DNA from 2 places in the Kineococcus esterisolvens genome. Region 1 is predicted to be linked to the other one. Evidence: riboswitches for the same ligand, from Rfam matches in the RefSeq annotation. Region 1 holds a riboswitch; the other holds the start of a gene.

The links. A riboswitch is a leader RNA that binds a small molecule or an ion and turns the genes downstream of it on or off. The one in region 1 is predicted to bind glycine.
Region 2: linked by a shared signal. The riboswitch ahead of gcvP (aminomethyl-transferring glycine dehydrogenase) and the one ahead of gcvT (glycine cleavage system aminomethyltransferase GcvT) in region 1 are both predicted to bind glycine.

What each region holds. Positions count from the first base shown of each region.
Region 1 is NZ_JBJLRI010000021.1:38,459-53,633, reverse strand. It holds gene ACRYR8_RS09360 (sugar ABC transporter substrate-binding protein) at 1-2, shown strand, start outside; gene ACRYR8_RS09355 (ABC transporter permease) at 10-1,071, shown strand; gene ACRYR8_RS09350 (ATP-binding cassette domain-containing protein) at 1,079-1,954, shown strand; gene ACRYR8_RS09345 (Gfo/Idh/MocA family protein) at 1,963-3,009, shown strand; gene ACRYR8_RS09340 (sugar phosphate isomerase/epimerase family protein) at 3,024-3,878, shown strand; gene ACRYR8_RS09335 (maleylpyruvate isomerase family mycothiol-dependent enzyme) at 3,948-4,598, opposite strand; gene ACRYR8_RS09330 (tautomerase family protein) at 4,759-5,148, shown strand; glycine riboswitch at 5,243-5,321, shown strand; glycine riboswitch at 5,332-5,420, shown strand; gene gcvT (glycine cleavage system aminomethyltransferase GcvT) at 5,465-6,571, shown strand; gene ACRYR8_RS09320 (L-serine ammonia-lyase) at 6,577-8,004, shown strand; gene ACRYR8_RS09315 (sterol carrier family protein) at 8,069-8,452, shown strand; gene ACRYR8_RS09310 (hypothetical protein) at 8,476-8,802, shown strand; gene purF (amidophosphoribosyltransferase) at 8,911-10,410, shown strand; gene purM (phosphoribosylformylglycinamidine cyclo-ligase) at 10,407-11,495, shown strand; gene ACRYR8_RS09295 (DUF3073 domain-containing protein) at 11,605-11,859, opposite strand; gene xylB (xylulokinase) at 12,054-13,478, shown strand; gene ACRYR8_RS09285 (GGDEF domain-containing protein) at 13,459-14,370, opposite strand; gene ACRYR8_RS09280 (hypothetical protein) at 14,367-14,672, opposite strand; tRNA gene ACRYR8_RS09275 (tRNA-Phe) at 14,772-14,844, opposite strand; tRNA gene ACRYR8_RS09270 (tRNA-Asp) at 14,875-14,948, opposite strand; tRNA gene ACRYR8_RS09265 (tRNA-Glu) at 15,056-15,128, opposite strand.
Region 2 is NZ_JBJLRI010000001.1:41,073-56,247, forward strand. It holds gene ACRYR8_RS00195 (SPFH domain-containing protein) at 1-1,022, opposite strand, end outside; gene ACRYR8_RS00200 (NfeD family protein) at 1,022-1,522, opposite strand; gene ACRYR8_RS00205 (glucose-6-phosphate dehydrogenase) at 1,662-3,065, shown strand; gene gcvP (aminomethyl-transferring glycine dehydrogenase) at 3,091-5,925, opposite strand; glycine riboswitch at 6,108-6,198, opposite strand; gene ACRYR8_RS00215 (ParA family protein) at 6,308-7,099, shown strand; gene ACRYR8_RS00220 (hypothetical protein) at 7,253-7,999, shown strand; gene ACRYR8_RS00225 (MerR family transcriptional regulator) at 8,102-8,701, opposite strand; gene ACRYR8_RS00230 (bifunctional nuclease family protein) at 8,832-9,314, opposite strand; gene ftsR (transcriptional regulator FtsR) at 9,407-10,102, opposite strand; gene ACRYR8_RS00240 (FHA domain-containing protein) at 10,147-10,671, opposite strand; gene gcvH (glycine cleavage system protein GcvH) at 10,851-11,237, opposite strand; gene ACRYR8_RS00250 (DUF881 domain-containing protein) at 11,313-12,092, opposite strand; gene ACRYR8_RS00255 (small basic family protein) at 12,089-12,421, opposite strand; gene ACRYR8_RS00260 (DUF881 domain-containing protein) at 12,418-13,299, opposite strand; gene ACRYR8_RS00265 (cardiolipin synthase ClsA) at 13,350-13,946, opposite strand; gene ACRYR8_RS00270 (carbamoyltransferase family protein) at 14,121-15,175, shown strand, end outside.

The DNA of each region.
Region 1 (15,175 bases):
GAGGTCCTCGTGAGCACCTCCGTCACCACACCCAGCGCCGGTCCCGCGGTCCGCGACCGCGACGACCGGGTCAGGACCCGGTCGTTCGCCTCCCGGCTGCTGTCCCGGCCCGAGATCGGCTCCCTCATCGGCGCCCTCGCGGTGTTCATCCTCTTCTGCGCGGTCGCCCCCACCTTCCGGCAGGCCTCCTCGCTGGCCACGGTCGCCTACGCGGGGTCGACCATCGGCATCATGGCCGTGGCGGTCGCCCTGCTGATGATCGGCGGGGAGTTCGACCTGTCCGCCGGTGTCGTCGTGACCACCACGGCGCTGACGGCGGCGACGTTCTCGTACCAGCTGCGCCTGAACCTGTGGGTCGGCGTCGTCGTCTCGCTCCTGGTGGCCCTGGCCATCGGCGCCTTCAACGGCTGGCTGCTGATGCGGACCGGTCTGCCCAGCTTCCTCATCACCCTGGGCACGTTCTTCATGCTGCAGGGCATCAACCTGGGCGTGACGAAGCTGCTGACCGGCGGCGTCTCCTCCAGCGCGGTCTCCGACATGGACGGCTGGGACTCCGCCCGCGCCGTGTTCGCCTCGACGATCGACGTCGGCGGCGTCGGGATCAGGATCACCGTCCTCTGGTGGATCCTCTTCGTGGCGGTCGCCACCTGGACGCTGCTGCGCACCCGGGTGGGCAACTGGATCTTCGCGGCCGGCGGTGACAAGGCCGCCGCCCGCGCCGTCGGCGTCCCCGTCAAGAAGACGAAGATCGGCCTGTTCATGGCCGTCGGCTTCTGCGGCTGGTTCGTCGGCATGCACCAGCTGTTCAGCTTCGATTCCATCCAGTCCGGCGGCGGCGTCGGCCAGGAGTTCATCTACATCATCGCCGCCGTCGTCGGCGGGTGCCTGCTCACCGGCGGGTACGGCTCGGCCGTCGGCTCGGCCGTCGGTGCCCTGATCTTCGGCATGACGAGCCTGGGCATCGTCTACGCGGGCTGGGACGCGAACTGGTTCAAGCTGTTCCTCGGCGTGATGCTCCTGCTGGCCACGATCGTCAACCTGGTCGTCAAGAACCAGGCCGCGAAGAGGTGAGGGACCGATGAGCACCGAGACCCACGACCGGACCGGCGGCTCCGGGCACTCCCCGAACACCGAGATCCTGCGCCTGACGGACGTCGGCAAGAGCTACGGCAACGTCCACGCCCTGCGCGGGGTGTCGCTGTCGGTCAAGCAGGGCGAGATCACCTGCGTGCTCGGTGACAACGGGGCCGGGAAGTCGACCCTCATCAAGATCGTCGCCGGCCTGCACCGGCACACCGAGGGCACGGTGGAGGTCAACGGCGAGGCCGTGAGCTTCTCCTCCCCGCGCGAGTCGCTCGAGCGCGGCATCGCCACCGTGTACCAGGACCTCGCGCTCGTGCCCCTGATGTCGATCTGGCGCAACTTCTTCCTCGGCTCCGAGCTCACCACCGGCTTCGGCCCCTTCAAGCGCCTCGACGTCAAGCGCATGATGGAGATCACCGACGAGGAGCTGACGAAGATGGGCATCAACGTGCCCGACCTCGAACGCCCCGTCGGCGCCCTCTCCGGCGGCCAGCGCCAGTGCATCGCCATCGCACGGGCGATCTACTTCGGCGCCAAGGTGCTCATCCTCGACGAGCCGACCGCCGCCCTGGGCGTCAAGCAGTCCGGCGTGGTGCTGAAGTACGTCGCCAAGGCCCGCGACGCGGGCCTTGGCGTCATCTTCATCACCCACAACCCGCACCACGCCTACCTGGTGGGCAACCACTTCGTGATCCTCAACCGCGGCCACGTCTCGCTGGACAAGTCGCGGCAGGAGATCACGCTGGACGAGCTCACCAACGAGATGGCCGGCGGCGCGGAGCTCGAGGCCCTGAGCCACGAGCTCTCCGTCCCCGGTGAGACCCCCGAGAACGCCGCCGGCCTGACGGCGGCCCGCACGACCGGAAGGTGACGACACCGATGAGCACGGCGACGCAGACGACCCCGCACACCGCTCGCGAGGGCTACGACCGGGACCTCCGCGTCGCCGTGCTCGGCGTCGGGATGATGGGGCAGGACCACGCCCGCCGCCTGGCGCAGCTGACCAAGGGCGCGCGGCTCGTCGCGGTCAGCGACGTGGACGGGGCCCGCACCGACGCGGTGGCCGCCGAGTTCGGCGTGCGCGCCCTGCACGACCCGGTCGCGGCCATCGAGGACCCCGAGGTGGACGCCGTCGTCATCGCCACCCCCGGCTTCACCCACGAGGACCTCGTGCTCAAGGCCCTGCATGCCGGCAAGCCGACCCTGTGCGAGAAGCCGCTGACGACCTCGCCGGAGACCTCCCGCAAGGTCGTGGAGGCCGAGCGCGCCCTGGGGCGCCAGCTCGTCCAGGTCGGGTTCATGCGCCGCTTCGACGCCGAGTACGAGCAGCTGCGCTCGCTCATCGCCTCGCAGGAGCTGGGCCGCCCGCTGTTCCTGCACTGCGCCCACCGCAACGCGACCACCCCGCCGAACTTTTCCTCCGAGATGCTCATCCTCGACTCGGTGGTGCACGAGGTCGACGTGGCCCGCTTCCTGCTCGGTGAGGAGATCACCGCCATCACGGTGTTCAAGCCCGGGCGCACCTCCCACGCTCCCGAGGGCCTGCAGGACCCGCAGTTCGTCCTCATGGAGACGGAGAGCGGCGCCCTGGTCGACGTGGAGATCTTCGTCAACACCACGTTCGGCTACGAGGTCCGCACCGAGCTGGTCGCCGAGCGCGGCAGCGCGAGGATCGGCCTGGGTGTCGGTCTGGTCGAGCACTCCAGCGCCGGGTGGGGCGGGGGCATCGCCGCCGACTTCAAGGAGCGCTTCGGCGCCGCCTACGACGCGGAGTTCCAGCGCTGGGTGGACGCCGTCCGCAGCGGCGCGGGCATCGACGGCCCGGGGGTGTGGGACGGCTACGCCGCCGCCGCCGTCTGCGCCGCCGGAGTGGAGTCCCTGCGCACCGGTCGGCGCGTCGAGGTGGACCTCGGCGCCCGCGCCTGAGGAGGCTGACGACGATGCAGATCGCCCTGGACACGTACATGTTCCGCGACGTGCCGCTCCTGGAGCTGCCGGCGCTGGTGGCCGACCTCGGCTACGAGTGGATCGAGCTCTCGCCGCGCGAGGACTTCATCCCCTTCTTCCGCCACCCGCGCGTGGACCTGGCCACGGTCCGGAAGTTCCGCGCGGCGCTGGACGCCGCCGGTGTCGGCGTGTGCTCCACGCAGTTCGTGCAGCGCTGGTCCGGCCCCGGTGAGGACGAGCGCAAGCAGGCGGTGCGCAACATCAAGCGCATCGTCGAGGTCACCACCGAGCTGGGGGTGCCCGTCGTGCAGTCGGAGTTCAACGGCCGCCCGGAGCTGCCCGAGGCCAGCGAGGCCCGCTTCCTCGACTCCTTCGAGGAGCTGGCGCCCGTCTTCGAGTCCGCCGGGGTCGAGCTGCGACTGGAGCCGCACCCCGACGATTTCGTCGAGGACGGCTTCCGCGCCGTGGACCTGGTGCGCGGCCTGGACCGGCCCTGGGTGGGGTTCGTCTACTGCACCCCGCACACCTTCCACCAGGGCGGCGACGGCCCGGGCGTCATCCGCTACGCCGGCGACCTCGTGCGGCACGTGCACGTGGCCGACACGTTCGACCCCCGCGGCTCCTCCGGCCTGCGCTACATCGTCAACCCGCCGGGATCCACGGCGCGCGTCCACCAGCACCTCGACATCGGTGAGGGTGAGGTGGACTTCGACGGCATCTTCACCGCCCTGGGCGAGGTCGGTTTCGACGGGGCGCTGTGCGCGAGCGTCTTCGCCTGGGAGGAGAGGCGCGAGGCGTCCAGCCGCTTCATGCGCGAGAAGATCCAGGAGTACGTCGACCGCTGGTGAACGGGTCGTGGGGACGAGGGGGCGGGTGCCGAGGCACCCGCCCCCTCGGGCGTCCGGCGGGCGGCGCGGTCAGCGGGCGAGCGCGCACCTGGCGCGCAGCAGCGCGACGCCCGGCCCGGTCAGCTCGTCGCAGAACGCCCCCCGGCCGGCGACGGCCATGGTCAGCGCGAGCGTCGTGCCGCGGACCGGCGCCCCCGCGCCGGTCGTGAACGGGCCGTCGGTGGCCTCCAGCCGCAGCCCCCGCACCGCGCTGCGGCCGTCCACCGTGAAGTCGCGGGCCGTGAAGAACCGCGCGACCTCGGTGACCACGGGGACCGGCGGCCCACCCGTGAGCCCGAGCGGCCGGCGCACGTCCTGGGCGTGCACGACGACCTCGCCCAGCCACGCCGCGGTGTGCCCGGTGGGTGCCGTGGTGCTGGTGACCACCGCGCGGAACCGCTCCAGCGTCTGCGCGGGCGTGACGCCGAGCTGTTCGGCCAGGCGCCGGTCGTTGTGCACGCCCGGGTCGAAGCGGGCCCCGGCCATGCTCGCCAGCCAGCGCGACCGCCCCGTGCTCGCCGCCGCGGTCAGGTGCGCGACGACCTCCTCGACCCTCCAGCGCCCGCACAGCGAGGGCCTGGACCACTCGGCGTCGTCGAGGCCGGCGAGGTCGTCGGCCAGGGCGGCGCGCTCGGCGTGCGCGGCCGCCCACAGGGTGTCGCGCGAGGTGGTGGTGGTCACGGCGTCCTCCGGGTACGGGTACGGGTACGGGTCCCGGTGGGGTGACCCGGGCCGCGCGGAGGACTCACCGGTCCGCGGCCCCTGGGCCGCGTCGGCCGGGAGACCCTCCAGTCGCTCGCCAAATGTGTCAACATGTAACTACATATAAGAGGAGGATCCCGTGCCGCTGCTCCGCTTCGACCTCGTCGCCGGCCGCACCCCCGAGGCGCTGACCAGCCTGCTCGACGCAGCCCACGCCGCCGTCGTGGAGGCTTTCGAAGTCCCCGACGGCGACCGCTACCAGGTCGTCCACCAGCACGCCCCCGGCGAACTGGTCGTCCACGACACCGGCCTCGGCATCCCGCGCACCGACGACGTCGTCGTCCTGCAGGTGACCAGCCGCCCGCGCACGCGCGAGCAGAAGGAGCGCTTCTACGCCCTGCTCGTGGACCACCTGGAGCGCGCGTGCGGCACCGGCCCCGGCGACGTCGTCGTCTCGATCACCGAGAACTCCGACGCCGACTGGTCCTTCGGCCACGGTCGCGCCCAGTTCCTCACCGGCGAGCTCTGAGGGCGGCTCCTCCGGCGGGCGCTGGCCCGCGGCGCGCGGCCCGTGGGACGCTGGCGGCTGCACGTCACAACCCAACACCAGGCCACGCACCCGGGCGGGAGAGCCCCGACGCGCACCAGCGGCGGGCACCGAAGGAGCAACCACCCCGGAACCTCTCAGGTCCCCAGGACCGCCACGGGCAGGCCGCTCTGGAAAGCAGGGTCCCCACGACCCTCACCGACGGGGAAAGCGCCGCACGGCGCGAAGCTCTCAGGTGCCGCGACAGAGGGGGTCCACGCGGCCGCGCCCGGCGGCCGCGCCCGGAAGGAGCCCGCCCGTGTCCCGCACCTCCCCGCTGCACGAGGCGCACGCCGCCCTGGGTGCCGCGTTCACCGACTTCGCCGGCTGGTCCGTGCCCGTGCGCTACGCCTCCGACCTCGCCGAGCACCGCGCCGTGCGTGCCACCGCCGGCGTGTTCGACCTGACCCACATGGGCGAGGTGCGCGTGAGCGGCCCGCAGGCCGGCGACGCCCTCGACGCCGCGCTCGTCGGGCGCCCCTCGGCCATGCCGCCGGGCCGCGCCGCCTACGGCCTGATCGTCGACGAGGACGGCGGCATCCTCGACGACCTCGTCACCTACCGCCTCGGCGAGCAGGAGTTCCTCGTCGTCGCCAACGCCTCCAACGCCGGCCTCGTCGCCCGCGAGCTGACCGCCCGCACCGCCGGTTTCGACGCCACCGTCACCGACGAGTCCGCGGGCACCGCCCTGCTCGCCGTGCAGGGCCCCACCGCCGCCCTGGTCGTCGGCGAGCTCGTCGACGCCGACCTCGGCGCCCTCGGCCACTACCGCTGCACGCCCACCGCCCTGCGCACCCCGGACGGCGCCGAGGACGTGCTGCTGGCCCGCACCGGCTACACCGGCGAGGACGGTTTCGAGGTGGTCCTGCCCGCCGCCCACGCCCCCGCCGCGTGGGAGGCGCTGCTGAGCGCCGGCCGCGCCCACGGCGCCGTGCCCTGCGGCCTCGCCTGCCGCGACACCCTGCGCCTGGAGGCCGGGATGCCGCTGCACGGGCACGAGCTGTCCCGCGACGTCGACCCGTACGCCGCCGGCCTCGGCCGTGTCGTCAAGCTCGACAAGCCGGCGGCCTTCCCCGGCCGCGCCGCGCTGGAGCGTCTCGCGCAGCGCACCCCCGAGCGCGTCCTCGTCGGGCTGCGCGGCACCGGGCGGCGGGCCGGGCGCCACGGGTACCCCGTGCTGCACGAGGGGCGCCCGGTGGGCACCGTCACCAGCGGCGCGCTCTCGCCGACCCTGGGGCACCCCGTCGCCATGGCGTACGTCGAGAACGGCCTCTCGGCGCCCGGCACCGCGCTCGCCGTGGACGTGCGCGGGCGTCCCGAGCCCGTCGAGGTGGTCGAGCTGCCCTTCTACCGACGGGCCCGGTGAACCCCGTGCCCGTCGGCGTCTTCGACCTGTTCTCCATCGGCATCGGCCCCTCCAGCTCCCACACCGTCGGCCCGATGCGCGCCGCGCTGCTCTTCGCGCGGGCCCTGGCCGACGACGGCGTGCTGGAACGGGTCGCCGCCGTGCGGGTGGACCTGCACGGTTCCCTCGGCGCCACCGGCCGCGGCCACGGCTCCGACTCCGCCGCCGTCCTGGGGCTGCTCGGCGAGCGCCCCGAGGAGGTGGACCCGGACGCCGTCCCGGCACTGCTGGCCGCCGTGCGCGCCTCCGGCGAACTTCCCCTCCTGGGCCGGCACCGGGTGCGCTTCGACCCGGACGCCGACGTGCGCCTGCTGCGCGAGGCGCTGCCCGCCCACCCCAACGGGATGGTGTTCACCGCCCTGGACCGGGCCGGCGGCGTCCTGCTGCGGCGAACCTCCTACTCCGTCGGCGGCGGGTTCGTGCGCGACGACCCGCTGGACGACGCCGCGCCGCTCGCCGGTCCCGGCGACGACCTGCCGCACCCCTTCCGCACCGGCGCCGAACTGCTCGAGCAGTGCCGGCGCACCGGCCTGGGGGTGGCGGGCCTGGTGCGCCGCAACGAGGAGCACCGCCGCAGCCGCGCCGAGGTCGACGCCGGCCTGCTGGAGGTGTTCGGCGCCATGGCCGCCTGCGTGCAGCGCGGCCTGGCGAGCGGGGGCACCCTGCCCGGCGGTCTGGGCGTGCGCCGCCGCGCCCCGGGGCTGCACCGCCAGCTGCTCGCCGAGGAGGAGCGGTGCGACGCCGGCGCCGACCCGCTGCGCGCGATGGACTGGGTCAGCCTGTACGCGCTCGCCGTCAACGAGGAGAACGCCGCCGGCGGCCGGGTCGTCACCGCCCCCACCAACGGCGCCGCCGGGATCGTGCCGGCCGTGCTGCACTTCCACCGACGCTTCACCCCCGGCGCCGACGACGCGAGCACCGTGGACTTCCTGCTCGCCGCCGGCGGCATCGGCGTCGTGCTGAAGGAGACCGGCTCCATCTCCGGCGCCGAGGTGGGCTGCCAGGGGGAGGTGGGCTCGGCCAGCGCCATGGCCGCCGCCGGGCTGACCGCGGTCCTCGGCGGCACCCCCGAGCAGGTGGAGAACGCCGCCGAGATCGCGATCGAGCACCACCTGGGCCTGACCTGCGACCCCGTCGGCGGGCTCGTGCAGATCCCCTGCATCGAGCGCAACGCCGTGGGCGCCACCACCGCCATCCACGCCGCGCGCACCGCGCTGCGCGGTGACGGCACCCACGTCGTCAGCCTCGACGCCGCGATCGCCACGGTGCGCGCCACCGGTGCGCACATGCGCTCGGAGTACAAGGAGACCTCCCGCGGCGGGCTCGCCCTGACCGTCGTGGGCGCGCACCGGGCACCGGCCGCCGCGGTGGGGGTCAACGTCCCGGAGTGCTGAGCTGCGGGGTGATGAGCTGCGGGGTGCCGGTGCGGGGTGCCGGGCGGGGTGGCACGGTGGCCCGGTGCCCCCACGCCGCCGCACCGACCCCGAGCAGGGCCGCGCCGCGCTGCGCGCCGCCCTGGAGGCCGTGGACGCCGGCGGGGCGCCCGAGCGGGCCGTGCTGGCCGCCGCCGTGCGCTTCACGCTGGAGGAGCTCGCCGTCCGCCACCCCGGCGGCAGCGTGGAGGTGCGGGTGCCGCCGTTCGCCGCCGTCCAGGTCGTCCAGGGCCCCCGGCACACCCGCGGCACCCCGCCCGCCGTGGTCGAGACCGACCCGCTGACCTGGCTCCAGCTGGCCGCCGGCCGGCTGGCCTTCGAGGACGCGCGCGCCGGCGGCCGGGTGCGTGCCAGCGGCGAGCGCGCCGACCTCGGTGAGCTGCTGCCGGTCACCGCTCCGGGGACCTGAGCGGGCCGCGTACCGTGGCGCGGGTGAGCGAGCAGGAGCACGGGCCGCAGGACGCCCCGGCGCCCGGGGACGGCCGGCAGGAGCAGCGCGAACCGCAGGAGGCCACCCGGCTGGTCCAGGTGACGCGCCGGCGTGCGCCCCGGTTCCGCGCCTTCATCCTCACCGGTGTCGTCGTCGCCTTCGTCGCCGCGGCGGTCGTGGCGGCGCTGACCCCGCCCGCCGGCGGCTACTCCCAGCGGGCTCTCTTCGGGTACCTGTTCGTCGCCTTCGGCGTCGTGGGGGCGCTGCTCGGCGGCCTGGTGGCGGTGCTGGCCGACCGGACCCGGAGCGGGCGGCGCGGCCCGCGCTGAAACCGGTGCGGCGGGTGCGCCGCCCCCGTCCACGAGTGCGTCCGGGTGGCGGGGGTGTGCCACACTCGGGACGTGGCCCGCGGTGACGGACGTCTTAACCACGACCTCATGCCCGGTGAGAAGGGCCCCCAGGACGCTTGCGGCGTCTTCGGGGTCTGGGCCCCCGGTGAAGAAGTCTCCAAGCTCGCCTTCTACGGCCTGTACGCCCTGCAGCACCGGGGTCAGGAGGCCGCCGGCATCGCTGTGAGCAACGGCGAGCAGATCCTCGTGTTCAAGGACACCGGGCTGGTCTCGCAGGTGTTCGACGAGGCGGCCCTGGAGTCCCTGCAGGGGCACATCGCCGTCGGGCACACCCGCTACTCCACCGCGGGGGGCGCCGGCTGGCAGAACGCCCAGCCCACCCTCGGCGCGACCGCCGGCGGGACGGTCGCCCTGGCGCACAACGGCAACCTCACCAACGCCTTCCGGCTGCGAGAGCTGATCGCCGAGCGCTACCCCGACGGGACCGCCGGCCGCGCCGGCTCCGGCGAGATCGCCCGCGGCAACACCACCGACACCGCGCTGATCACGGCGCTGTTCGCCGGCGACCCCGACCACACCCTGGAGGCCACGGCCCTGGAGGTGCTGCCGCACGTCGAGGGCGCCTTCAGCCTCGTCTTCATGGACGAGCGCACCCTGTACGCGGCGCGCGACCCGCAGGGCATCCGGCCGCTGGTGCTGGGCCGGCTGGACCGCGGCTGGGTCGTGGCTTCCGAGACCGCCGCCCTGGACATCGTCGGCGCCAGCGTCGTGCGCGAGGTCGAGCCCGGAGAGCTCATCGCCGTGGACGCCGACGGCCTGCGCTCGAGCCGGTTCGCCGAGGCCAGGCCCAAGGGGTGCGTCTTCGAGTACGTCTACCTCGCCCGGCCCGACACCACCATCAACGGCAAGGTCGTGCAGGAGGCCCGCGTCGAGATGGGCCGCACGCTGGCCCGCGAGCACCCCGTCGAGGCGGACCTCGTCATCCCCACGCCCGAGTCCGGGACCCCCGCCGCGATCGGCTACGCCGAGGAGTCCGGCATCCCCTACGGGCAGGGGCTGGTGAAGAACGCCTACGTGGGCCGCACCTTCATCCAGCCCAGCCAGACGATCCGCCAGCTCGGCATCCGCCTGAAGCTCAACCCGCTCAAGCACGTCGTGCAGGGCAAGCGGCTGGTCGTGGTGGACGACTCCATCGTGCGCGGCAACACCCAGCGCGCCCTCATCCGGATGCTGCGCGAGGCCGGTGCGGCGGAGATCCACGTGCGCATCTCCTCCCCGCCGGTGACGTGGCCGTGCTTCTACGGCATCGACTTCGCCACCCGCGCCGAGCTGATCGCCACCGGCCTCGGCGTGGACGACGTGCGCACCAGCATCGGTGCCGACTCCCTGGGGTACATCTCGCCCGAGGGCATGATCGCCGCCACGGACCAGCCCGCCGAGCGGTTGTGCAGCGCCTGCTTCAGCGGCAGCTACCCGGTGCCCGTGCCCGACCTGCAGCGCCTGGGCGAGCACGCCCTGGACAAGCCCCGCCTGCCCATCACCCCCGTGCACCCCTCGCACCCCACCCACTCGGGAGCCCGCCGGTGACCGGCACCACCTACGCAGCCGCCGGTGTCGACGTCGTGGCCGGTGACCGCGCCGTCGAGCTCATGAAGGCCTCGGTGGCCCGCACCCACGGCCCCGACGTGGTCGGCGGCTTCGGCGGCTTCGCCGGGCTGTACGACGTCAGCGCGCTGAAGGGCTTCCGCCGGCCGCTGCTGGCCACCAGCACCGACGGGGTGGGCACCAAGGTCGCCGTCGCGCAGGCGGTGGGCAAGCACGACACCATCGGCGCCGACCTGGTCGGCATGGTCGTCGACGACGTCGTCGTGTGCGGGGCGACCCCGCTGTTCATGACCGACTACATCGCCTGCGGTCGCGTGGTGCCCGAGCGGACGGCCGGCATCGTGGCGGGCATCGCCCGCGCCTGCGAGGAGGCCGGCGTGGCCCTCGTCGGCGGCGAGACCGCCGAGCACCCCGGTCTGCTGGGTCCCGACGAGTACGACGTCGCCGGCGCGGTGACCGGCGCCGTGGAGGCCGACGAGCTGCTGGGCGCCGAACGGGTGCGCGAGGGCGACGTGCTCGTGGCGATGGCCTCCTCGGGCCTGCACTCCAACGGGTACTCGCTGGTGCGCCGCGTGTTCGCCGACGCCGGCTGGTCCTACGACCGGCACGTCGACGAGTTCGGCCGCACCCTGGGCGAGGAGCTGCTGGAGCCCACTCGCATCTACGCCCGGCCGGTGCTGGCCACCCTCGCCACCGGCGGGGTGCACGCCATGAGCCACGTCACCGGCGGGGGGCTGGCCGCCAACCTGGCCCGCTGCCTGCCGGCGGGCGTCACCGCGGAGGTCGACCGCTCCACCTGGACGCCGGGTGTGGTGTTCTCACTGGTCCGTGACCTGGGCCGGGTGCCCGCCGACGACATGGAGCGCACCCTCAACCTGGGGGTGGGCATGCTGGCCGTGGTCGACCCCGCCAGCGCGGACGCCGTGGTGGCTTCCGTGGAGGCGGCGGGGATCCCCGCGTGGGTGTGCGGCCGGGTCCGGGCGCGTCGTGAGGACGACGGCGACAGCAACGGCAAGGGCGTGGCAGGGGGCGTGGCGCTGCTCCGGGGATCCCACCAGGGTTGGTGAGGGTCCTCCGGAGCAGTGCCACGCCCCACTGGTGCGGTGCTGCCGCGGTGCGCCGACCCTCCGCCGCGCGGAGCGGCGGGGACTCGGCAGCGGTGCCGTGGACGGGAGGTCAGGCGCGACGCTTGGTCGCCCAGTCCTCGTAGTCGTCCGTGGCGGAGTAGCGGGACCAGTCGTCGGTGTCGTCGACTTCGTCCTCGTCCGTCTCCGGCGCCTCCGGGACTTCTGCAGGTGCAGGTCCGGACTGGCGGAACGGGTCAGGACCGTGCAGCTCGCGTTGCAACGCGTTGTAGTCAGTCTGCGGGCTGAAGTACTTCAGCTGCCGAGCGACCTTCGTCTGCTTGGCCTTCTGACGGCCGCGCCCCATGGCGTCGACCCCCTCGCGCGTCGGCCGGGGCCGCTGTGAGGACCCCGGAGTAGCTGTCATCTCTCCGTGGTGCCAACCGTACAGGTTCGCGAGAGCTTCCGGCATCCCGGTCCGCGCGCCGCGCGGCCGGACGGGGGAGGGCGGGGTCCGAGGGGGTGCCCCGCGGTCGCGGTGCGTGGTGTTGCATGGCCCCCATGCCGCGCAGCTCGCCCACGGTGGCCGGGATCGACTCCTCGACGCAGTCCTGCAAGGTGGTCGTGCGGGAGGCCGCCACGGGGCGCCTGCTGCGCACGGGCCGCGCCTCGCACCCCGAGGGCACCGAGGTGGACCCCGAGCGCTGGTGGGAGGCGCTGCGCACCGCCGTCGCGGACGCCGGTGGCCTCGACGACGTGGGCGCCGTGGCGGTCGGCGCCCAGCAGCACGGGTCCGTCCTGCTGGACGAGGACGGCGCCGTGGTGCGCCCGGCGCTGCTGTGGAACGACGGGCGCTCCGCCCGGGCGGCGCAGGACCTGACGGCGGAGCTCGGTGGCCCCCGGGCGTGGGCGGAGCAGGTCGGCAGCGTCCTCGTGGCCTCGCTGACGATCACCAAGCTGCGCTGGGTCGCCGAGAACGAGCCGGAGGCGGCCGCCCGCACCCGCAGCGTCTGCCTGCCGCACGACTGGCTCACCCACCGCCTGGCCGGCGGGTCCGCCGCCGGGGCCCCGCTGGTGACCGACCGCGGTGACGCCAGCGGCACCGGCTACTTCTCGGCCTCCACCGGCGAGTACCGTCCCGACCTGCTCGAACGCGCCTTCGGCGCCCGTCCGCGGCTGCCGGAGGTGCTCGCCCCGCACGCGAGCGCCGGCGAGAGCGCCGGGGAGCTGAGCCGCGGGGCCCTGCTCGGCCCCGGTACGGGCGACAACATGGCCGCCTCCCTGGGGGTGGGGGCCCGGACCGGTGACGTCGTGGTGTCCATCGGCACCTCCGGCGTCGTCAGCGCCGTCAGCGACGTGGCCACCCACGACCCGACCGGTGCCGTCGCCGGTTTCGCCGACGCCACCGGCCGGCACCTGCCGCTGGTGTGCACGCTCAACGCCGCGCGCGTCCTGGACGCGGCGGCCCGGCTGCTGGGGGTGGACCACGCCGAGCTGTCCCGGCTGGCGCTGAGCGCCCCCGCCGGTGCCGGCGGCCTGGTCCTGGTGCCCTACCTGGAGGGCGAGCGCACGCCCGTGCGACCCGACGCCACCGGCGCCCTGCACGGGCTGACGCTGGAGACCTCCACGCCCGCGCACCTGGCCCGCGCGGTCGTGGAGGGCCTGCTGTGCGGGCTCGCCGACGGCCTGGACGCCCTCGTCGCCCAGGGCGTGCCCGTGCGGAGGGTGCTGCTGGTCGGGGGCGGGGCACGCTCGGAGGCCGTGCGGCGCCTGGCGCCTGCGGTGCTCGGCCGCCCCGTCGTGGTGCCGGCACCGGGGGAGTACGTCGCCGACGGCGCGGCCCGGCAGGCGGCGTGGGTGCTCTCCGGTGCCGCGCAGCCGCCGGAGTGGGCGCTGGGCGGCACGGAGACCTTCGAGGCGGACCCCCTGCCCGTCGTGCGGGAGCGCTACGCGCAGGTGCGGGAGCTCACGGCTCAGCGTCCCTGACGGCCTCGGCGGCCCCGGCGGGTTCCCCGGGGGCCCGGGGGGCGGGCAGCGCGCCGCCCGCCCGCTCGCGGGCGGCGCGCTTGTCGGCGTACATGCGCGCGTCCGCCTCCGCCAGCACGGAGACGGGTGAGCGGGTGGGGCAGTCCGCGGCCCAGCCCACCGACACCCGCACGCCGGCGCCCGCCCCGGCGGGGGCGTCCCCGCGCAGCCGGGCGGCCAGCTCCTCGACGTGGTCGGCGCCGACCTGGTCCACCAGGACGACGAACTCGTCGCCGCCGGTGCGGGCCACCGTGTCGCCCGGGCGCACGTGCGCGCTCAGCGCCCGCGCCACGTCCCGCAGGAGCGCGTCCCCCGCGGCGTGGCCGTGCTCGTCGTTGACCTGCTTGAGCCCGTCCACGTCGCAGACGAGCACGAACGTCCCCCGGCCGGGGGTGCGTGAGGATCGGGCCCGGGCCACCTCCCAGCGGTCGGCCAGCAGGGCCCGGTTGGGCAGGCCGGTCAGCTCGTCGTGGCCGGCGCGGTGGCGCAGTTCGCGTTCGCGGCGCAGGCGCGCGGTCACGTCCCACGCCACGACGAGGACCTGCCCGCCGGCCAGGGCGCGCGCCGCCACCTCCAGCCGATCGGGGCGGGGCTCCAGCCGGACCCGCAGCGGTGGGTGCTGCACGTGCGGGTGTCGGCGCGCTATCGCCAGGGCGTGGCGCGCGCGGGGCCGGTCAGCCTTCACCAGCAGGCCCAGCGCGTCCCGCCCGGTCAGCCCGCCCGCGGCGGTCCCCACGAGGGCGTGCGCCGACGCGGAGGCCCAGGTGACGACGCTGCCGGACAGGACGGCGGTGGCCGGCCCGTGCTCGACGAGGGTCCGCCAGTCGGTGCGGCCGCCCCCGGGTGGGCTCACCGGCGTCTCGCGGCTCCGTCGCCGACGGCGGCGAGGAGCCCCGCGGCGGCCGTGGAGGCCAGGACGGCGGGCCAGGGGCCCACGCGCCGGGACAGGGGGTGCGAGAGACCCACGAGGGCGAGGGTGCCGGCGGTCAGCCCCGCGGCCAGGGGGACGGAGGCGGTGGCCCAGCGGGGTGCCGACCAGCCCAGCGCGGCGAGCAGGGCCGCGCCGGCGAGCTTGCGGTCGCCGGTGCCGCGGCCGATCGCGTACCCGCCGAGCACGGCGCCGGCGACGACGGGGGAGGTGGGGGTGCGGGGCACGGCGGCAGGTTACCCAGGCCGGTTCCCGGACGCACGGGCGGTGCCGGGCACGCGAAAGGCCACCGCGTTCCGCGGTGGCCTTCATCGGGAGGACTCAGGTGGCCAGGAGCGGGGTCGAACCGCTGACCTTCCGATTTTCAGTCGGACGCTCTACCAACTGAGCTACCTGGCCGTGCCGGGCCGGATCAACCGGCACGACGAGCGACCCCGACGGGACTCGAACCCGCGACCTCCGCCGTGACAGGGCGGCGCGCTAACCAACTGCGCTACGGGGCCTCAAGGAGGCCTTGCTTGTCTTGCTCGCTTGCGGGACCAACAGTACCCGATCCGCGGCCGTGCTCGTGACACGAACCCGCGCGCCGGGCCGGCGGGTGCCGACCGCGTACCCCCAACGGGATTCGAACCCGTGCTACCGCCTTGAAAGGGCGGCGTCCTAGGCCACTAGACGATGAGGGCGCAGCTCCCCGTCGAGGGAGCCCTTCCAGCATAGGGGGTGCCGGCGT
Region 2 (15,175 bases), on a different contig from region 1:
CGGTTCAGCGCCTCGGAGGGGTCCTCCAGCACGGGTTCCTCGAAACCCGGCGCCGGGGCCTCGTCCCGCGGCCGGCGGCGCCGCGCGGGGGCGCGGTCCCCCTGCGCGCCGTCCCCCCCGCCGTTCCCCGTCTCGCCGTGCGCGGCGAACATCGAGCCGAAGCCCTTCAGCGCGTCGTTGAGCTCGCTGGGCACGATCCACACCTTGTTGGCGTCGCCGCGGGCGATCTGCGGCAGCGTCTGCAGGTACTGGTAGGCCAGCAGCTTCGGGTCCGGGTCACCGCGGTGGATGGCGTCGAACACCTGCGTGATGGCGCGCGCCTCACCCTGGGCCCGCAGGATCGCCGCCTGCGCCGAGCCCTCGGCGCGCAGGATCTGCGACTGCTTCTCGCCCTCGGCGGTGAGGATCTGCGACTGCTTGAAACCCTCGGCGTTGAGGATCGCCGCGCGCCGGTCGCGCTCGGCGCGCATCTGCTTCTCCATGGAGTCCTGCACGCTCGCCGGCGGGTCGATGGCCTTCAGCTCCACGCGGTTCACGCGGATCCCCCAGCGGCCCGTCGCGTCGTCGAGCACCCCGCGCAGCTGGCCGTTGATCTGGTCGCGGCTGGTGAGGGTCTGCTCCAGGTCCAGGGAACCGACGACGTTGCGCAGCGTGGTGACGGTCAGCTGCTCGATCGCCTGGATGTAGTTGGCGATCTCGTAGGTCGCGGCCTTGGGGTCGGTGGGCTGGTAGTAGATGACCGTGTCGATGCTCACCACGAGGTTGTCGGAGGTGATGACGGTCTGCGGCGGGAAGGAGACGACCTGCTCGCGCAGGTCCACGGTGGCGCGGACCTTGTCGATGAACGGCACGAGGAAGTGCAGCCCCGCGTCCAGCGTGCGCGAGTAGCGGCCCAGCCGCTCCACGATGACGGCCGTGGCCTGCGGCACGATGCGGATGGTCCGCGCGATGACGATCGCGACGAACAGCAGGACCAGGGCGAGGACGACGATCGTCACGACGGTGTCCGTCACGGTGTCCATCAGGGCTCCTCCTCCGGCGGGGCGGGCGGTGCGGCGGGGGCGGACGGGCCGACGACGGCCGTGGCGCCGTCGATGGCGACCACGACGACGTCCTCACCCGCGGTGAAGCTCTGCCCGGGCGCCGCCGAGCGCGCCGACCACGTCTCCCCCACGAGCTTGACGGTGCCGCCGCGCACGGTGACGTCGGTGAGCACCAGGGCCGGGCGGCCCAGCAGCGCGGGCGCGTTCGTGGTGCCGGCCGGTGGCATCCGCAGCCGGCGCAGCAGCACCGGGCGGACCGTGCCGACGAGCAGCGCCGCGGCGGCCGCCGCGGTGAGGACCTGGCCGACGTAGCCGAGGCCGGCGGCGTCGGCGAGGGCTCCGGCCAGCGCACCGCCGGCGAGCATCGCGAAGACCAGGTCCAGGGCGGTCAGCTCCAGGATCCCCAGGACGAGGGCCGCGGCGATCCACAGCAGCCAGGCGTGGTCCAGCAGGTCCTCCAGCCAGCCCACGACGACCACCCCCCCTGCCGATCCTAGGGGGCCACCGCGGGACGGCGGGCCGACGGCGGGCGTGTCGGTCCGGGTCCCGGCGCGCGGTCGGGGCCCGCGGCTGGTGTGCTGGTGCGCGGACGCAGCCGAACGATCGTGAGGAGCATCCGTGACCGCCCAGTTCGTCGTCCTCGGCGCCACCGGGGACCTGACCGCCCGCTACCTGCTGCCCGCCCTGGCGCAGATCGCCCCACTGCACCCCGACGGCGTGCGGCTGGTCGGCGTCGCCCAGGACGACCTCGACGAAGGGGGTTTCCGCGACCACGTGCGCCGGGCCCTGGACGAGGGCGCGGGTGACGCCCCGGACGAGGTGCGCGAGCAGCTCTCCGGTACCGCCGCGTACGTCCACGGCGACGTCACCGACCCGCGGGTGCTGCGCGACGCGCTGCAGCGCGCCGGCGACGGCGAGCCCGTCGTGGTGTACCTGGCCCTGCCCCACGTGCTGTTCGAACGGGTCGTCGCCGCGCTCGGCGAGTGCGACCTGCCCGAGCACGCCCGCGTCGTGGTGGAGAAGCCGTTCGGGCAGGACCTGGAGGGCGCCCGCCGCCTGAACGCCGCGCTGGGGCGGGTCGTGCCCGAGGACCGCACGTTCCGCGTGGACCACTTCCTGGCCAAGCAGACCGTCCTGAACGTCCTGGGCCTGCGGTTCGCCAACCGCCTCTTCGAGTCCGTGTGGAACCGCACCCACGTGGAGTCCGTCGACATCGTCTTCGACGAGACCGTGGACGCGCAGTCCCGCGCCAGCTACTACGACCGCTCCGGCGCGCTGCGCGACATGGTGCAGAACCACCTGCTGCAGCTGCTGGCGTACGTGGCGATGGAACCGCCCCAGTCGATGCGCCCGGCGGACCTCAGCGCCCGCAAGGTCGACGTCCTGCGCGCGGTGCGCGCGCTGGAGGAGGACGAGGTCGCCCGCTGCACGGCGCGCGGGCGGTACACCGCCGGCACGGTCGACGGCCGCCACGGCCGCCGGGAGGTCGGCGACTACGTCGACGCGCGCGGCGTCGACGGCGAGCGCGGCACCGAGACGTACGCCGAGGTCGTGCTGCACGTGGACACCTGGCGCTGGGCGGGCGTGCCGTTCCGGCTGCGCACCGGCAAGGCCCTGGCCGCGGACCGGCGCGAGGTCGTCGTCCGCTTCGCCGAGGTGCCGCACGCGGTGTTCGAGGGGCCCCGCCCGCACCGCAACGAGCTGCGCCTGCAGCTGGACCCCGACCGGGTCTCGCTGCGCCTGGACCTCAACGGCGCCGGCGACCCGTTCGAGCTGGAGGCCGTGGAGATGGGCGCCGACCTGGCCCGGCAGGAACCGGGCCCCTACGGGCAGCTGCTGCTGGCGGTGCTCGCCGGCGACACCCGGTTGTCGGCGCACGCCGCGGAGGCCGAGGAGGGCTGGCGCATCGTCGAGCCGATCCTGGCCGCGTGGCAGCGCGGGGCCGCGCCGCTGCGGGAGTACGCCGCCGGCAGCGACGGCCCCGAGGGCCCGCCCGCCCTGGCGGGGGCGGACGGGCGCTGACCGGACGGACTCGCTGCCGGTCCGCTCAGCCCTCCGCGAGCTCCTCCAGCGGCGGGCAGGAGCACACGAGGTTGCGGTCGCCGGCGGCGCCGTCGATGCGGCGCACCGGCGGCCAGTACTTCGTGCGCGGGTCCAGCCCGGCCGGGTACACGGCCTCCTCGCGGGTGTAGGGGTGGTCCCACTCGCCCACGAGCGAGGCGGCGGTGTGCGGGGCCTGGCGCAACGGGGACTCGGCCACGGACCAGCGGCCCCGCTCGACCTCGCGCACCTCGGCGGCGATGGCGAGCATGGCGTCGCAGAACCGGTCGATCTCGGCGAGGTCCTCGCTCTCGGTGGGCTCGACCATGAGGGTGCCGGGGACGGGGAACGACATCGTCGGGGCGTGGAACCCGAAGTCGACGAGCCGCTTGGCGACGTCCTCCACGCTCACGCCGGTGGCCCTCGTCATCGGCCGCAGGTCCAGGACGCACTCGTGCGCCACGAACCCGCCGGGTCCGCGGTAGAGCACCGGGTACGCCTCCCGCAGCCGGGCGGCGACGTGGTTGGCGCTGAGCACGGCCTGCACCGTGGCGGCGCGCAGCCCGTCGGCGCCCATGAGGCGCACGTACGCCCAGGAGATCGGCAGGATCCCCGCCGAGCCGAACGGGGCGGCGGACACCATGCCGACGGCCTCGGGGTCGGCGTCCGGGGAGGTGGCGGGCAGGAACCGCGCCAGGTGGGCGCGCACCGCGACCGGGCCGACGCCCGGGCCGCCGCCGCCGTGCGGGACGCAGAACGTCTTGTGCAGGTTCAGGTGCGAGACGTCCGCGCCGAACCGGCCGGGCCGGGCCAGTCCGACCAGGGCGTTGAGGTTCGCGCCGTCGACGTACACCTGCCCGCCGGCGTCGTGCACCAGGGCGCACACCTCGCGGATCGACTCCTCGTACACCCCGTGCGTCGAGGGGTACGTGACCATGATCGCGGCGAGGTCGTCGGCGTGCTCGGAGACCTTCCGGCGCAGGTCCTCCAGGTCGACGTTCCCGTCGGCGTCGCAGGCCACGACGACGACCCGCAGACCCGCCATGACGGCGCTTGCCGCGTTCGTGCCGTGCGCGGAGCTGGGGATCAGGCACACCGTGCGGTGCGCCTCGCCGCGGGAGCGGTGGTGCGCGCGGATCGCGAGCAGCCCGGCGAACTCGCCCTGGGAACCGGCGTTGGGCTGCAGGGAGACCGCGTCGTAGCCGGTGACCTCCGCCAGCCAGCGCTCCAGGTCCGCGACGAGCTGCGCGGTGCCGGCGAGCTGGTCGGCCGGTGCGTACGGGTGCAGGTCGGCGAACTCCGGCCACGACACCGGCTCCAGCTCGGTGGTGGCGTTGAGCTTCATCGTGCACGAGCCCAGCGGGATCATGCCGCGGTCCAGCGCGTAGTCGGCGTCCGAGAGGCGGCGCAGGTACCGCAGCAGCGCCGTCTCCGAGCGGTGCTTCGAGAACACCGGGTGGGTCAGGAACCCCGAGGTGCGCAGCAGCCCGGCGGGCAGCGCGTGGGCGGGGACGTCCTCGACGGGCTGCAGGCCGAAACCGGCCAGCGCCGCCGCCACGTGCTCGGGCGCGGTCGTCTCGTCGCACGTCAGGCCGACGTGGTCGTCGTCCACCAGGCGCAGGTTCACCCCCGCGTCCAGGGCGGCGGCCACGACCGCCCGGGCGCGGCCGGGCACGCGGGCCAGGACGGTGTCGAAGAACTCCTCGTGCACGACCTCCACACCGCCGGCGCGCAGCGAGGCCGCCAGGCGGGCGGCGGTGCCCGCCACCTGCGCGGCGATCGAGCGCAGTCCCTCCGGGCCGTGGTGCACGGCGTAGCAGCCGGCCACGACCGCCAGCAGCACCTGCGCGGTGCAGATGTTGCTGGTGGCCCTGTCGCGGCGGATGTGCTGCTCGCGCGTCTGCAGCGCCAGGCGGTACGCCCGGGCGCCGTCGGCGTCCTTCGAGACGCCCACCAGGCGGCCGGGCAGGGAGCGCTCCAGGCCGGCGCGCACGGCCATGAAGGCCGCGTGCGGGCCACCGGCGAACATCGGCACCCCGAAGCGCTGGGAGGAGCCGACGGCCACGTCGGCCCCGAACTCGCCGGGCGCGCGCAGCAGGGCCAGGGCCAGCAGGTCGGCGGCGGCCACCACCACCGCACCGCGCTCCTTGGCGGCGGCCGCGACGCCCGCGAGGTCGCGCACGCGGCCGGAGGTGCCGGGGTACTGCACGAGCAGGCCGAACGGCGCCCGCTCCCCCAGCACGGCGAGCGGGTCGGCCGCGTCCAGGTCGACGGTGACCAGGTCGACGCCCAGGGGCACCGCGCGGGTGCGCAGCACCGCCAGCGTCTGCGGCAGCACGTCGGCGTCCACGGCGAACACCGCCCCGGCGGGTGCCTTCGAGACGCGGCGGGCCAGCGTCATCGCCTCGGCGGCGGCGGTCCCCTCGTCGAGCAGCGAGGCGTTCGCCACGTCCAGGCCGGTGAGGTCGGCCACGGCGGTCTGGAAGTTCAGCAGGGCCTCCAGTCGGCCCTGGGAGATCTCCGGCTGGTACGGGGTGTACGCGGTGTACCAGGCGGGGTCCTCCAGCACGTTGCGGCGCACCACGGCCGGGGTCCGGGTGCCGTGGTAACCCAGCCCGATCATCGAGGGCACGACGCGGTTCCGCGCCGCGAGCCGGCGCAGCTCGGCGCTCACGGACGCCTCGTCCAGCGCGGGCGGCAGGTCCAGGGCGCCGGGTCCCTCGAGGATCCCGGCGGGCACGGCCCGCCGCACGAGTTCCTCGGTGTCGGCGACGCCCACCGCGGCCAGCATCCGGGTGACCTCGCCCGCGTCCGGCCCGACGTGGCGGGCGCTGAAGGGCAGCGGGCCCGGGGCGCCGAGGGCGGGCGCACCCTCGGCGGGCGCACCGGAGGTGGCGGCGGGGGTACCGGCGGGGGTACCGGCGGGGGTGGCGGGGGCGGTGGTGGTCACGGGTGCTCCGGGGGCTCACGGCGGTCGGGACGCCCCCGTCTGTCGGCCCGGGCGGTCGCGGCCTCCAGAGCGGCCTGTCCCCCGCGGTCCTTCCGCCTGAGAGGTTCCGGGGATGTTGCCCCTTCGGCGCCCCGGCCGGACCGGGGTCTCTCCCGCGCGGGATGCGCAGCCAGCTTCCGCTGCCACTGTAGGCCATCGCCCGCCGCGCGGTCCCGGATCGCGGCCCCGGCGACAGCGGTCCGCTCGACACCGCGCACCCCGGTATCCTCTCGCGATGATCACCATGGCCGTCTGCAGCGCGAAGGGCGGCGTGGGCAAGACGTCGGTGGTCCTGGGGCTCGCCTCCGCGGCCCTGCACCGTTCCGTCAGCACCCTCGTCGTCGACCTCGACCCCCAGGCCGACGCGACCTCGGGCCTGGACGTGACCGCCCAGCGCGAGCACGACGTGGCGGCGGTGCTGCGCACCCCGAAGCGCCGGGTCGCGGAGTCCTCGGTGGCGCCCAGCGGGTGGGTGGACGACCACCCGGGCCTGCTCGACGTCGTCACCGGCTCGGCGGCCTCGGCGCGGCTGGACGCCCCCGACCACGAGCAGGCCGATCTCGACGGGCTGCGCCGCGCGCTGCGCAAGCTGGACGACCACGAACTGGCGCTGCTCGACTGCCCGCCGTCGCTGGGCGGACTGACCCGCTCGGCCTGGCGGGCGAGCGACGCCGTGCTCGTCGTCTCCGACGCCAGCCGCTTCTCGGTGGCCGCGGTGGGGCGCACCCTGGACGAGGTGGCTGCGCTGCGCTCGGGGCCCCGCGTCGCCGGGGTGCTGGTCAACCGCTTCTCCCCGCGCTCGGGCGAGCAGCGCTTCCGCCTGGAGGAGCTGCGCTCCCTGTTCGGACCGCTGGTGCTGGAACCGCTGCCCGACCGGGTGGCCGTGCCCCAGTCGCAGGGTGCCGGCAAGCCGCTGCACGCGCTGCGTCCCGTCGCGGCCCGCCGGGTGGCCGAGCAGTTCGACCGGCTCCTGGACGTGGTCCTGGCCCAGGGGGTCGCCCCCCGCACGTCGCGTGACAGCGCGTGAGCGCGGGAACACCGAAAGGCATCTGATCGTTTTCCCGTCGTCGAAGTGCACAGGAGACCGGTACCGCCTACCGTGCCCTCACGGTGCGTGCTGGTCCCCTCCGTCCGCACCGCCGAGCACCACCCCGCGCCACCGCGGGTCCGAGGAGGTTCCGTGACGACCGACGCCCCCGCCAACCGCCCGCGCCTCGTGCGCGCCGCCCGGACCAGCCAGGTCCTGGGCGCTGCGAGCACCGCACCGGCCCCCCAGCCCGCGCCACCGCGCCTGGTGCCCGCACCGCACCGCACAGCGGGCACGGCCGGTCCGCGCCGGCCGGCCGACGAGGACACCGCCGAGGTCACGCGGGTCCTGCAGCTCGTCGACGTGCTGCGCGCGCGCTGGGCCCGCGCCGGCGCGGACATCGCCACCCGCCTGCGGCCCGGGGTGGACGACGCGGCCCTGGACGCCGTCGAGCACCAGCTGGGCCTGCTCGTACCGCGCGGTGCACGCGCCTGGTGGCGCAGCGTGGACGGCGTGGACCCCGTGCGCACCCGCTACCGGACCAGCGCCCCCACCGTCGGCCCGGGCGGCTGGGTGCCGCTCGGCCTGGAGGACGCCGTGCGCCGGGCGACCGGCCAGGGGCCGGGACCGGTCGCACCCCCCGGGCTGCTGCCGGTGTTCGCGCGCGACGAGGAGATGCTGGCCGTGCGGCTGGGACCGTCCTGCACCCAGGTGGAGCAGGTGGTCCTCGACGACGACGGCGAGGCGTACCAGCACTCCTGGCGGGTGCCCCTGGAGGTGCTGCTGTCCACGTGGGCCGACGCGCTGCTCGCCGCGGTGCTGTGGCTGCCCGACAGCCACGACTGGGTCGTGGACCCCTTCGCGCGCCAGGCCCTGCCCAACGCGCACCTGCTGGACTGACCCCTCCGCGCGGGCCCCGGCCCGCCGAGCAGCGGTCCCGGACACCACGACGCCCCGGCCACCGGCCGGGGCGTCGTCGTGGTCGCGGGTCGTCGGCTCGAGTCAGCCGGCCTCGCGGGCCCGGCGGCGCGTGCTGAGCTCGTCCGCCAGCACCACCGCGGGAGCGGCGACCTCGGTGCGCTCCGCGAGGCGCTCGCTGGGCAGCGAGGCCAGCTCGCCCTCCACCTCCCGCCAGACCCGCCCGACAGCGATGCCGAACACGCCCTGACCGCCCTGCACGAGGTCGATGACCTCGTCCGCCGAGGTGCACTCGTAGACGCTGGCGCCGTCGCTCATCAGCGTGATCTGCGCCAGGTCGTCCACACCCCGCTCGCGCAGGTGCGTCACGGCCGTGCGGATCTGGTGCAGCGACACCCCGGTGTCCAGCAGCCGCTTGACCACCTTCAGCACGAGGATGTCGCGGAAGCCGTACAGCCGCTGCGAGCCCGACCCCGAGGCGCTGCGCACGCTGGGTTCCACCAGGCCGGTGCGGGCCCAGTAGTCCAGCTGGCGGTAGGTGATGCCGGCCGCCTTGCACGCCGTCAGGCCGCGGTAACCGACTTCCTCGTCCAGGTCGGGCAGGTCCTCGGCGAACAGGAGGCCCTGCGCGGGGACCGGCTTCCTGCCGCGCAACGACCCCGAGTCTGCCTCGCCTCTGCTCACGCCGGCCTCCTCATCATCGCCCCGGTCCGATCGTCGGTGCCGTGCCGACCGGGAGCGTCCTGTCAACTGACCGTAGAGTCGCACCCGCGGAGCGTCAACGAGGCGCGCGGCGCGCCGTCCGTCGAACTGTTCACCGGTCCGGGCCCGCCTCCGACTCGAAGTCCTCCGGGGTGATGTGGTCGAGGAACTCGCGGAACTTCTCCACCTCGTCCTCGTCCTCGTCGGGCACCGGCACACCGCCGGAGTCCAGGACCTCCTCGGCCCCCACGATCGGGCAGCCCACCCGCAGCGCCAGGGCGATCGCGTCGGAGGTCCGCGAGCTCACGGTCGCACCGCCGTCGAAGGCGAGCTCCGCGAAGTAGACGTTGTCACGCACCTCCACGATGCGCACCTCCTCCAGGCGCCGCCCCAGGGCCGTGATCACGTCCTTGAGCAGGTCGTGGGTCAGGGGACGGGGCGGGACGACGCCCTGCTGGGCGAAGGCGATGGCGCTGGCCTCCGGGGCGCCGATCCAGATCGGCAGGTAGCGGTCCCCGTCGCGCTCACGCAGCAGCACGATGGGGTTGTTGGAGGGCATCTCGACCCGGACGCCGATGACATCGAGCGCACGCACGCCCTCACCGTACCCCTCCCGGGCCCGGCGCGGCGGCCGGCACCCGTCGCGCCGCGCCGCACGCGCGTGATCGGTGCGTCACCGACCCGCGCTCAGCCCGTGACGCGCCCCAGCGCCCCCGCCACCAGCGCGGTGTGCAGACGCAGGCAGGCCGCGGCGATCTCGCGCGCCACCTGCTCGGCGCGGGCCGAGGAGTCGGCCGAGCGCTGCCGCTGCAGGGGTGCCGCCACCTGCTCGGCCAGCGCCACCTCGCGATCGGCGGCCGAGCGGAAGACCCGCAGGTGGCGGGCCTCGATGCCGTGCCCGGCCAGCGTGGCGGCCGCGCGCAGCACCTCCAGCGCCTCGCCGTCGTACCAGGGGCCGCCCGGCACGGGGCCCAGCACGCCGAAGCCCTCCAGGGCGTCCAGCAGCTCCGCGTCCACGCCGCTCTCGCGCAGCAGCTCGGCGCGGGTCAGCCGCAACCGGGCGGCGCTGCCCTCGAAGCGCGCCGCGGGCGGGGCGCCGGCCGCGTCCGGCACCCGCGGCGCCGCGCCCGGCTGCTCGGGCGGCTGCAGGCCGCGGTCGATGGCGTGCAGGTTCTCCCGGATGACCCGCAGCGGCAGGTAGTGGTCGCGCTGGGCCGAGAGCACGTAGCGCAGCCGGTCCACGTCGGAGGAGGAGAACTTGCGGTAGCCGGCGGCCGTGCGCCGCGGCTCCACCAGGCCCTGCTCCTCCAGGAAGCGGATCTTGGAGATGGTGACGTCGGGGAACTCCGGCGTCAGCAGCGCCATCACCTCACCGATCGTCATGCGCGGTGCGTCCGGGTCGAAGGCCGCCCGCGAGGCCGCCGCGCTCACGCCGGCCGCCCGCCCCCACCCGCCGCGGTCCCGGGCGACTGCGGGCTGGGGTGGTAGACCATGCGGTACTTGCCGATCTGCACCTCGTCGCCGGGGCGCAGGAGCACGTCGTCGATGCGCTCGCGGTTGACGTAGGTGCCGTTCAGGCTGCCCACGTCGCGCACGCGGAACCCGGGCCCGGACGCCGGGTCGGGTGCCCGCAGGAACTCGGCGTGGCGACGCGAGACGGTCACGTCGTCCAGGAAGATGTCGCTGGCCTGGTGCCGGCCGGCGGAGGTCCGCTCCGCGTCGAGGAGGAAGCGCGCCCCCGCGTTCGGGCCGCGGCGCACCACCAGCAGGGCCGAGCCGCGAGGCAGGGCCTCCACAGCGGCGAGGTCGTCCCCGCTGAGCCCGCCCTCGACGGCCTCGTGGACCTCCGGGACGGTCAGTCCCGCGAACGACATCGTCGAGTCGGCGGGACGCTCGTCCCCTCCCGGCCCGGGTGTCGTCCCCTCGTCCGGGGACGTGCCCGACGGAGACATCGCACCACCTCTCGCAAACACCGCGGGCACCCGCCCGCGCGACCCACCGCAGCGGGACGGTCCCCGCTCCTGACGCTGATCGTCACCCTAGCCGGGGCGGAGTAGCGGCTCCACACTCCCCGTGCGCACCACCCGCCCGGACGACACCCCGACAGCGCCCCGACAGCGCCCCGACGCCGTCAGCCCGCGTGCGAGCGGTACGCCCCCGCGTCCAGGAGGCGCTCCAGCTCCGCGGGGTCCGAGACGGTGAGGGTGAACATCCAGCCCTCGCCGTACGGGTCGGAGTTGACCAGGTCCGGCCGCGTCTCCAGACCGGGGTTCTGCGCGGCGACGACCCCGCTGAGCGGGGCGGTGATCTCGCTGACGCTCTTGGTGGACTCCACCTCGCCGCACGCCGCGCCGGCGGCGACGCTCTCGCCCACCGCGGGCAGCGAGACGTACACCACGTCGCCGAGGGCGTCCTGGGCGTGGTCGGTGATGCCCACGCGGACCGTGCCGCCCTCCTCGACGCGCACCCACTCGTGCTCGGCGGTGTAGCGCAGGTCCTCGGGCACGCTGGAGGCCATGGGGCGTCTCGCTCCTCGTCGTGGGGTGTCGGAGGGCCCGCGGCGCGAGGGCCCGGGCCGGTCGGGAAGTGCCGGTCACTCGCTGCCGGCGGTGGCTCCCGGCGACGCCGGGCGAGCGTACTGAGGGCTCGAGACGGCGTGCAAGGCGCTCACCCGCACCTCCTCGGAGGTGCGCACGGTCAGCTCCGCGCCCAGCTGCCGCAACGACTCGCGCACCCCGCCGGGGATGTCCAGGGCGGTCGAGACGGTCTGCGGGTCGGCGACCACCCGCACCTCGTACGGCGGGGTCAGCAGCCTGCCGTCCGCGACGACCCCGGGCCCCGAGCCCGCGGGCGCCTCCTGGAAGGCGGTGCTGGCCACGACCCTGACGTCCCCGACCTGGATCGCCTCCGCACCGGCGTCGCGCAGCTCCTGCACCAGGCTCACGAGCGTGGCGGCGCGCACCTGCCCGGCGGGGTCGGCGATCGTCGCGGTGATGCCGGGCCCGACCGCGGCGACGGTGCCGGCCAGGAGGCCGTGCTCCCGGGCGCGCTGCTCGGCGGCGCGCGCGGCCGCCTCGGCCGAGTCGCTGCCGGCGCTCAGCTCCGAGCGGGTGCGCTCCAGCTCGCGGACCTCCTCCGCCAGCCGGTCGCCGCGCTCGCCGGCGTCGTCGAGGATGCGCACCAGGTCGCTCTCGCGCAGGTCGGCCAGGCCCGCCACGTCCGTCTGGCGCACCTGCACCACGACGCCGAAGCCCAGCGCCGCGCACAGGACCCCGGCCAGCAGCTGGGCGCGGGTGGCGCGGGGGCGGGCGGCGCGCCACAGGCGCCGCCACGGCGAGGGCCCGGGCGGCCGGGGGCCGGGGGCGGTGCTCACGCCTTGAACAGGTGCCGGCGGATCGCGGCGGCGTTGGAGAAGATGCGCACGCCCAGGACGACCACGACACCCGTGGAGAGCTGCGAGCCCACGCCCAGCTGGTCGCCCAGGTAGACGATGAGGGCCGCGACCACCGCGTTGGACAGGAACGAGACGACGAACACCCGGTCGTCGAAGATGCCGTCGAGCACCGCGCGCACCCCGCCGAAGACGGCGTCCAGGGCGGCGACCACGGCGATCGGCAGGTACGGCTGCAGGGCGACCGGGACCTCCGGGTGCAGCAGCACCCCGGCGACGATCCCCACCAGCAGCCCCACGGCTGCGATCACGGCGCCCCTCCCCCGTCGTCCTGCCCACCGGCCCCGGGCACCGTACCCGCCGGGGCACCCGCCGCCGCGCCGCCCGCGCCGGGCGCCCGGGCCACCCGCAGCTGCAGCCGGGCGGCCGCCGGCAGCGTCAGCGCGTCGTCGCCGGCGACGGTCCGCACGTCCACGCCGATGCCGTAGTTGTCCTGCAGGACCTGCAGGTAGCGCCCGGCCACCGAGGAGGCCAGGCCGGTCTGCAGCGCGGCGGGGTCCCCCACGGCGCTGACCCGGTAGGGCGGGGTGAGCGGGCGGTAGTCCACCAGCACCGCCTCGCCCGCGGCGCGGATCGAGGACAGGGAGGACAGCCGGGTGCCGTTGACCGCGACGGCCTCGGCACCGGCCAGCCACAGCCCGTTGACGAGGATCTGCAGGTCGCGGTCCACCACGCGCCCGGAGGGGGCCGTGTCCGGCCCCGTCGCGTCGCGCTCGGCGTCGGCCAGCGTCACCTCGACGCCGGGCCCGGTCACCGGGGTCGCGGCCGCGGCGACGGCCAGCGCGTCGGCCAGGGCCCCCGCGGTGGCGGCCTGCTCACCGCCCAGCCGCTCGGTGAGCGCGGTGTTCTCCTCGCGCAGGGCGGCCGCGCGGGCCGCCAGGTCGTCGGCGCGGGCCGTGGCGGCCTCCACCCGCTGCAGCAGCTCGGCGCGCCCGCGGTCGGTCTCGGGCGCGCCGGCCGAGGCGCGCACGCCCGCCACGGCCAGCAGGCCGCCCAAGACGAGGGCCGCCGCGGCGGTCAGCGCGCCGGGGCGCCCCGGCCGGGGGTCGCCGGCGGCGCGGAGGCGTTCGGCGGCGGCCGCGTAGCCGGGGTCGAGGGGGCGCTGCATCACCTCGGCGAGCAGGCTCATGCTGGCGTCCGGGCGCCGCTGCGCCGCGGGCGGTCCCGGGGCGCGCCCGCTCACGCCCCGCCCGCCGACCGTTCCGCCCGCACCAGCCCGGCGACCTGCTGCAGGTACAGCACCCCCGCCCACCAGTACAGCCCCGTGCCCCACAGGGCGAAGGCCCAGCCGACCGCTCCGGCCACCGCCGACAGCAGGGGGCTGACCTCGCCCAGCAGCAGCAGCGGGAAGGCGTACAGCAGGCAGAAGGTCCCCGCCTTGCCGAGGAAGTGCACCTGCAGCACGCCGTGGCCGACCCGGGCCAGCAGCGGCACGGTGCAGGCCAGCGCGACGTCGCGCGCCACGAGCACGACGACCAGCCACCACGGCACCAGGTCGCGCCAGGCCAGGCCCAGCAGCGTGGTGAAGATGTAGAGCCGGTCGGCGAAGGGGTCGAGCACCTGCCCCAGGCGGGTGACCTGGTCCCAGCGGCGGGCCAGGTGGCCGTCGAGGTAGTCGCTGGCGCCGCTGACGGCCAGCACCAGCAGGGCCCAGCCGTCGTGGCCGCGCACGATCAGGACCGCGAAGACGGGCACCAGGAGCAACCGCAGGAAGCTGAGCGCGTTGGGCAGCGTCCAGACGCGGTCGCTGACCGTCGGACCACCCGCCGTAGCCACCGTGCACCCCCTGTGGTTGTCTTCGACTCCGCCGCGGCGCGCCGGACGCTTGGACGGGCGTCGGGCCACTCGCTCTGGCAGCGTACGGCCCTGCCGGTCCGGGCTCCCCGGGCGCCGGTGGCGGGACGCTCCAACCCCGGGCGGACCACTTCGCAACGAGAGGGTCGACACCCCATGCGCGTGCTCGGCGTCAACGCCGTCTTCCACGACCCCGCCGCGGCCCTCGTGGTCGACGGCGAGGTGGTCTTCGCCGCGGAGGAGGAGCGCTTCAGCCGCCGCAAGCACGGCAAGCGGCCCGTGCCGTACTCCACGTGGGAGCTGCCCGAGCTGGCGATCGAGCACGCCCTGGCGGCCGGTGGCCTGCGCCCGGAGGACCTCGACCTCGTCGGCTACTCGTACGACCCCTCCCTGGTGCTGCCGAGCTCCGAGCTGGACCTGGGCGACCCGGACGACGCGATCCGCACCCGCTACGCCGAGCGCGCCGCCGAGGCGCTGGCCACCGCCCTGCCGGGGCTGGACCCGGCGAAGGTGCGCCACGTCCCCCACCACGTCGCGCACGCCGCCTCGGCGGCGCTGGCCTCCCCGGAGGCCGCGCGCGAGGGCGGCTGCAGCGTGCTGACGATCGACGGGCGCGGGGAGGCGGTCTCCTCGCTGGCCGGTCGCTACCGCGGCGGGTCGCTGGAGGTGCTGGCCAGCCAGCGGCTGCCGCACTCGCTGGGCCTGCTGTACGAGTCGCTGACCGCGCACCTGGGGTTCCTGCACTCCTCGGACGAGTACAAGGTCATGGCACTGGCCTCCTACGGCAAACCCCGCTTCGCCGACGAGCTGGCCGAGTTCGTGCACGCCACCGGCGACGGCGGTTTCGTCGCCCAGGCCCCGGACTGGTCGCGCTGGGCGCCGCGGCTGCTCGACGGCGAGCAGTGGGACCCGCGCCGCGACACCGACCACGCCGACCTGGCGGCCAGCGTGCAGGAGGTGCTCGAGCGCACCCTCGTCGACGTCGCCACCTGGCTGCACGGCAGGACCGGCGACCGCGTGCTGGCGATGGCCGGCGGCACCGCCCTGAACTGCGTGGCGAACTCGCGCATCTGGCGCGAGTCGCCCTTCGAGGAGGTGTTCGTGCAGCCCGCCGCGGGCGACTCGGGCACCGCGCTGGGCGCCGCTCTGCAACTGGCCGCCGACGCCGGCGAGACGATCGCGCCGATGCACGACGCCGCCCTCGGCCGCTC